Regions from separate parts of the Pseudarthrobacter sp. NPDC055928 genome, predicted to be linked through region 2. Evidence: riboswitches for the same ligand, from Rfam matches in the RefSeq annotation. Region 2 holds a riboswitch; the other holds the start of a gene.

Region 1 (3,542 bases), on a different contig from region 2:
ACCACCTTCATGCCGGCCAGGACGGCCGAGGCCGCGTTGGTGCCGTGCGCCGAAGCTGGGATCAGGCAGATGTTGCGCTGTTCGTCCCCGCGGGAGCGGTGGTAGCCGCGGATAGCCAGCAGGCCGGCGAGCTCACCCTGGGAACCGGCGTTGGGCTGGATGGATACTTGGTCGTAGCCGGTGATCTCGGTCAGCTGGGACTCGAGGTCCGCGATCAGTTCCCGCCAGCCTTCGGTCTGGGAGTCGGGCGCGAACGGGTGGATGGAGGCGAATTCCGGCCAGGAGATCGCTTCCATCTCGGCGGTGGCGTTCAGCTTCATGGTGCAGGAGCCCAGCGGGATCATGGTGCGGTCCAGCGCGAGGTCCCGGTCCGAAAGCTTGCGGATGTAGCGCAGCAGCTGGGTCTCGGAGCGGTGGGTGCTGAACACGGGGTGCTGGAGGTAGTCGGAGGAACGCTCGACGGCGGCATCCAGCTCGAACGCAGGGTCGGTGCCAGCGGCCGCGTCAACAGCCTCGGCACCAAAGGCGGCCAGTACGTCATCGACGATTGCCGGCGTCGTGGTTTCATCGGTGGAGAAGCCAACAGTGTTGGCATCGATGCTGCGCAGGTTGATGCCCTTGGCTTCGGCGGCGGCGACGATCGCGGCGGCCTTGCCCGGTACCGAAACGGTGACAGTGTCGAAGAAGCTGGTGTGGAGCACGTCCAGGCCGGCGGCTTTCAGGGACGCTGCGAGGGTCCTAGCGTGGTGGTGGGCGGCCTGCGCGATCGCCTTCAGGCCGTCCGGACCGTGGTACACGGCGTACATGGAGGCCACGATGGCCAGCAGTGCCTGCGCGGTGCAGATGTTGGACGTGGCCTTCTCGCGGCGGATGTGCTGCTCACGGGTCTGCAGCGCCAGGCGGTAGGCCGGCACGCCGGCGTTGTCCTTGGAGACCCCAACGAGGCGGCCCGGCATGGAGCGCTCGAGGCCCTTCTGCACTGCCATGTAGGCGGCGTGCGGGCCGCCGTAGAACAGCGGGACGCCGAAGCGCTGGGCAGAGCCGACGGCGATGTCGGCACCCTGCTCGCCGGGAGGCGTGATGAGGGTCAGTGCCAGCAGGTCCGCGGCCACGGTCACCAGGGCACCGCGGGACTTGGCGTCGGCGATCACGGCGGAGTGGTCGAAGACACGGCCGGAAACACCTGGCTGCTGCAGCACCACACCGTTGATGACGCCGTCGGGCAGGCCCTTGGAAAGGTCAGCGACCTCCACCTCGAAGCCCAGTGCCTCAGCACGCCCCTTCACGATGGCGATGGTCTGCGGCAGGCAGTCGGCGTCCAGGACGGTCTTGCCATCGCGGGCGTCCTTGTTCTTGTTGGCCCGGCGCATCATCAGCACGGCTTCAGCCACGGCGGTGGCTTCATCCAGCAGGGACGCGTTGGCGATGGGAAGGCCCACGAGGTCCTGGACCATGGTCTGGAAGTTCAGCAGCGCCTCAAGACGGCCCTGGGAGATCTCCGGCTGGTAGGGCGTGTACGCGGTGTACCAGGCCGGGCCCTCGAGGATATTGCGGCGGATCACCGGCGGCGTCACGGTGTCGTAGTAGCCCTGGCCGATCATCTGCACGGCGGTCTTGTTCTTGGCGGCGATCCTGCGCAGCTCGGCGAGCGTCTCAACCTCGCTCAAGGCTGCTGAGAGTTCCAGCGCGGAGTCCTGGCGGATGTCCTTCGGAACCGCGGTGTCTACCAGCGCATCGACGGTGTCGTAGCCGACGGCCTTAAGCATGGCGTCGACGTCAGCCTCACGGCGGGCACCGATGTGCCTGTCAACAAAGGGCGCAGAGGCTGAAGTAGCGGTAGCTGGGGCGGCGGAGGCCGGATAGACGGTCACAAGGAACTCCATAATTCAGGCGGCGAGGGTACGCCACATCGATTCGGGTTCCTCCCCGCTCTGTATTGGACCTGAGAGTTTCCGTGCGGTTCCGCTGCTGCGGGACAACACTTGCACCGTCGGTGAGCAGACCGGTCCGGGTGTTCCGGAACGAACCGGGACACCTCAGGCGGACAGCCTGCTACTTTCCAGAGTTGCCTCGCCGCGGCGGTACATGGGCCTGAGAGATTCCTGGGGAGGATTTGCTCCTACGGCGCCTGCTTGTACCTACTAGCAGAACTCTCCCGCCGCAGATCAAAGGCTTATTCATTTGGGATTGAGATTTGGCCGGTGACAGCCATCACCAATTGTCCTATGCCGCAGGCTTTCGGGCAAATGGTGACCGCATCACCACTTTGGACCGGCCTGGCGCCACTCAGCCCCTCAGCCGCTCTACCGCTGCGAGGAGTTCGGCAACGTCACCCTGCCTGCCGTCTGCATTGCCGGACGGCCCGCTCTCCCACATGGCGTTGAAGTACAAGCCGTCCCCCATGTACAGCACGGCCTTGGCCATCGCCTTGCCAACGTCCGCCCCGATCAACTCCAGCCACTGCTGCTGGATGGCGGCGAAACGACGGCGGGCCTCCTCGTGGGCTACCTCGGCCAGGCGGGTGGCGGCAACAAACGAACGGTCCATGGGGGTGTCCGACCAGAGTGAGGACCGGATGAAGTACGCCGCGGCACCCTCAGGCGCTGCCGCCATGGCCGCAAGGTCCTCACCGGCCAGGCGGTCCAGGCGCTCAAGGGTTGCGGTGATCAGCGTTTCCTTGTTCGGAAAGTGATACAGCAGGCCGCCCTTGGACACCCCGGCCTTTTTGGCAACTGCATCGAGGGTGGCAGCACGCTCCCCGACGTCGATGAGGAGTTCTTCAAAGGCGTCGAGGACGGCATCTCGCGCGACGGGTTTTCTGGCCATGGGTCCAATCATGCATCCTAAGGGTCCCCCATTTCTTAACTATACCGTCCAGACGGTACAGTTATTGTCATGACCACGTCCGCAACCTCCCGCCAGAACACCCGCAGCACGCCACCCACCACCGCATCAATACCCGCCGGCACTTCCGGGCAGTGGCGGGACTGGCTCGCTCTGGGGCTGCTCATGTTTCCGGTACTCCTGGTTGCCGTGGACAACACGGCGCTGACGTTTGCGCTGCCTGCCATCGCGAGAAGCCTGGAGACCTCAGGCGTCCAGCTGCTGTGGATTGTGGACGCCTATCCCCTCGTGCTTGCCGGGCTGCTGGTTGCCATGGGCAGCCTGGGTGACCGGATTGGACGCCGGCGGCTGCTGCTGGTCGGCAGTGTCGGTTTCGCGGCAGTCTCGGCGGCCACAGCATTCGCCCCGAGCCCCGAGTGGCTCATAGCCGGCAGGGCGGCGTTGGGATTCTTCGGGGCCATGCTGATGCCGTCCACCCTGTCCCTCATCCGCAATATCTTCCCGGACCCCAACCGGCGCCGGCTGGCCGTGGCCATCTGGGCGGCCGGCTTTTCCGGCGGCGCCGCGCTGGGGCCGATCTTCGGTGGCTGGCTGGTGGAGCAGTTCTGGTGGGGCGCCATCCTTTTGGTCGCCGTACCCATCATGCTGCCCCTCCTGGCCTTCGGTCCCGCCTTCATCCCGGAGTCCAAGGACCCACA
Region 2 (3,542 bases):
ACACCGAGCAGCTGGAGGCTGGGATGTCCCAGAGCAGTGGCGACAGCCTGCTCGGCGGGGGAAGTATCACTTCGGACTGAAGCCATGGACAAGCCGAACTTCTGGTCCTCATGGGCAGTTGCAATGAACTCATGCGTTTCCGCGTGTACGCCGGGGGTAAGCCGCAAGAGGATGGGAGCCCGGACGCCCCGAACCCGTGCAATCTCCGCGACGCGCTCAAGTTCCTGAAGGCTGTCGACGACAATCCGCCCGACGCGCATATCGAGCGCCCGGTTTATCTCGCTGTCAGACTTGTTATTGCCGTGAAGACCCAGCTTGGAACCGTCGATTCCTGCTCGGGCTGCCAGCGCCAGCTCGCCTGCTGAGCACGTGTCCAGTCGCAGCCCTTCCTGCGCCACCCACTTGGCTACCTCTGTGCAAAGGAACGATTTTCCCGCGTAATAGACATCTACTCCGCCGCAGAGAGAGGCAAACGCCTCGTTGAACGCGTCGCGGAAAGCCCGGGCACGGCTGCGGAAGTGGTCCTCGGAGACGATGTATGCGGGAGTCCCGAATTGTTCAGCCAGCTCAGAGACGGGCAGGCCGGCCACTGTAATTTCTCCTGCCTCCGATCGAGACACTCCTTGGGCCCAAATCGAGGGATTCAGGTGGTTTGAGTCGTTGGGAACCGTGAGCCACTCCGGCGCAAGTGGAGAATCTAACTGTTGGGTTTCTTCTGTCGTCGACATAATTCGATTAAGGCCTCGTTCTGGGTTTTTACCGCTGGTCGGTTTGGAAGCGGCCAGGGGACCTTGGGCATTCAGGTGACTGCCAGTACAACAAGTACGGCCCGACTTGATCAATGAGGGTAGATGAAAGGGAATATTCACAAGGTACAGAAGTGCTAAACCTCGTTTGCGTACGTCCTTGTGCCTCATCTACGGTGTGAAGCGAATCACCTAAAATTTCAATAGCCTTTTGAACCGTGGCGGGAGAGTCCTCCCGTCATCACCGGGCAGGCGCCGTAGGAGCAAATCCTCCCCAGGAATCTCTCAGGCCCACGTACCGCCACGGCTAGGCAACTCTGGAAAGCAGCCCGGGCAGCCGGGCTCACCGTCGGTGCAAGCGGACTACCACGTTCGCGGAATCTCTCAGGTCCAATACAGAGCGGGGAGGAACCCAACCATGTTGTGCCACCCGTGGCCGGCCAGACCTGGAGTTCCTCATGACCATTCAATCCAATCCAACGACCTTCGCAGACCGCCATATCGGCGCCCGCCGTCAGTCCGACATCGACACCATGCTCAAGGCCGTCGGCTACGACAGCGTTGATGGCCTCGTTGACAGCGCGGTCCCTGATTCCATCCGCCAGGAAAAGCCCCTCACCCTGGACAGCGCACTCAGTGAAGTCCAGGTCCTCGGCGGGCTCCGCAAGCTCGCGGCCAAGAACAAAACCGCTGTGCAGATGATCGGCCAGGGCTACTACGACACCGTCACCCCGCCGGTGATTCGCCGCAACATCCTCGAAGCCCCCGCTTGGTACACCGCCTACACCCCCTACCAGCCCGAGATCTCGCAGGGCCGGCTGGAAGCGCTGCTGAACTTCCAGACCATGGTCCAGGACCTCACCGCCCTGCCGGTCGCCAACGCGTCCCTGCTCGACGAAGCCACCGCCGTCGCCGAAGCCGTGCTTCTGATGCGCAGGGCCAATAAGAACAAGACTGCCAAGGACGGCAAGACCGTCCTGGACGCCGACTGCCTCCCGCAGACGATCGCCATCGTGCTGGGCCGGGCTGAGGCGCTCGGTTTCGAGGTGCAGGTCGCGGACCTGACCAACGGGTTGCCCGACGGCGACATCAACGGCGTGGTCCTGCAGCAGCCCGGCGTCTCCGGCCGGGTCTGGGACCAGTCCGCCGTTATCGCCGAGGCCAAGGACCGCGGCGCCCGGGTCACCATTGCCGCCGACCTCCTGGCCCTCACCCTGATTACCCCGCCGGGCGAGCAGGGCGCGGATATCGCCGTCGGCTCCACTCAGCGCTTTGGCGTGCCGTTGTTCTTTGGGGGACCGCACGCCGCTTACCTGGCCGTCCGCGATGGTATGGAACGCACCCTCCCGGGCCGCATCGTCGGCGTGTCGAAGGACAACGCCGGGGTGCCCGCGTACCGGCTGGCGTTGCAGACCCGCGAGCAGCACATCCGCCGCGAGAAGGCCACGTCCAACATCTGCACGGCGCAGGCGCTGCTGGCCATCGTCTCCTCGATGTACGCGGTGTACCACGGTCCTGATGGTCTCAAAGCGATAGCGGAGACCGTCCACAGCAACGCCCGTGCCCTCGCCGCCACGCTGAAGTTCGCCGGCCGGGAACTGGTGAGCGACTCCTTCTTCGACACCCTCACCGTCCGCGTGCCCGGCAAGGCCCACAAGGTGATCACGGCCGCCGAGGCGCGGGGAATCAACCTGCGCTTCATCGACGCGGACACCGTGGGCGTGTCGGTGGATGAAACCACGACGCCGGAGGTCCTCGCCGCGGTCGTCGTCGCCTTTGGCGCCGGTCCAGTCGTGCAGGCTGACGGCTTCGAGTTGCCGGAGTCTGTGCTGCGCACCTCCTCCTACCTGCAGCACCCGGTGTTCAACACGCACCGCTCCGAGACCCAACTGCTGCGCTACATCCGCCGCCTCTCCGACCGGGACCTGGCGCTGGACCGCACCATGATCCCGCTGGGCTCGTGCACCATGAAGCTGAACGCCACCGCCGAAATGGAAGCCATCTCCTGGCCCGAATTCGCCTCCATCCACCCGTTCGCACCGGACTCCCAGACCGAAGGCTGGCGCGAACTCATCACCGGCCTGGAAGCTGACCTCGCCGAAATCACCGGCTACGACCAGGTGTCCATCCAGCCCAACGCCGGCTCCCAGGGCGAACTCGCCGGGCTGCTGGCCATCCGCGGCTACCACCACTCCCGCGGCGAGGCGCAGCGCACCGTCTGCCTGATCCCGGCCTCGGCCCACGGCACCAACGCCGCCTCCGCCGTTCTGGCCGGCATGAAGGTGGTTGTGGTGGCCACGGCGGCCGACGGCACCATCGACCACGCCGACCTCAACGCCAAGATCGAGCTGCACAAGGACGCACTGTCCGCGATCATGATCACCTACCCATCCACGCACGGCGTGTACGACGCCGATGTCCGAGAAGTCTGCGACGCCATCCATGCCGCGGGCGGCCAGGTGTACGTTGACGGCGCCAACCTCAACGCCCTCGTCGGGCTTGCCCAGCCCGGAAAGTTCGGCGGCGACGTGTCCCACCTGAACCTGCACAAGACCTTCTGCATCCCCCACGGCGGGGGCGGACCCGGCGTCGGACCGGTCGCAGCCAAGGCGCACCTGGCACCGTTTATGCCGGGAGATGCCAACAAGGCCGCCCACGAGACAGGGCACGGTGTTGCCATCTCGGCCTCCCGCTTCGGCTCCGCCGGTGTCCTGCCGATCTCCTGGGCGTACGTGAAGCTGATGGGCGGTGCGGGCCTGACCGAAGCCACCAAGTCCGCGCTGCTCGCCGCGAACT

The links. A riboswitch is a leader RNA that binds a small molecule or an ion and turns the genes downstream of it on or off. The one in region 2 is predicted to bind glycine.
Region 1: another riboswitch for glycine. It lies ahead of gcvP (aminomethyl-transferring glycine dehydrogenase); the one in region 2 lies ahead of gcvP (aminomethyl-transferring glycine dehydrogenase).

The regions. Positions count from the first base shown of each region.
Region 1 covers NZ_JBHJZH010000008.1:1,016-4,557, reverse strand. The annotation lists gene gcvP (aminomethyl-transferring glycine dehydrogenase) at 1-1,883, opposite strand, end outside; glycine riboswitch at 2,070-2,168, opposite strand; gene ACFC25_RS11515 (TetR/AcrR family transcriptional regulator) at 2,287-2,826, opposite strand; gene ACFC25_RS11510 (MFS transporter) at 2,896-3,542, shown strand, end outside.
Region 2 covers NZ_JBHJZH010000006.1:204,770-208,311, forward strand. The annotation lists gene lysA (diaminopimelate decarboxylase) at 1-728, opposite strand, end outside; glycine riboswitch at 959-1,057, shown strand; gene gcvP (aminomethyl-transferring glycine dehydrogenase) at 1,205-3,542, shown strand, end outside.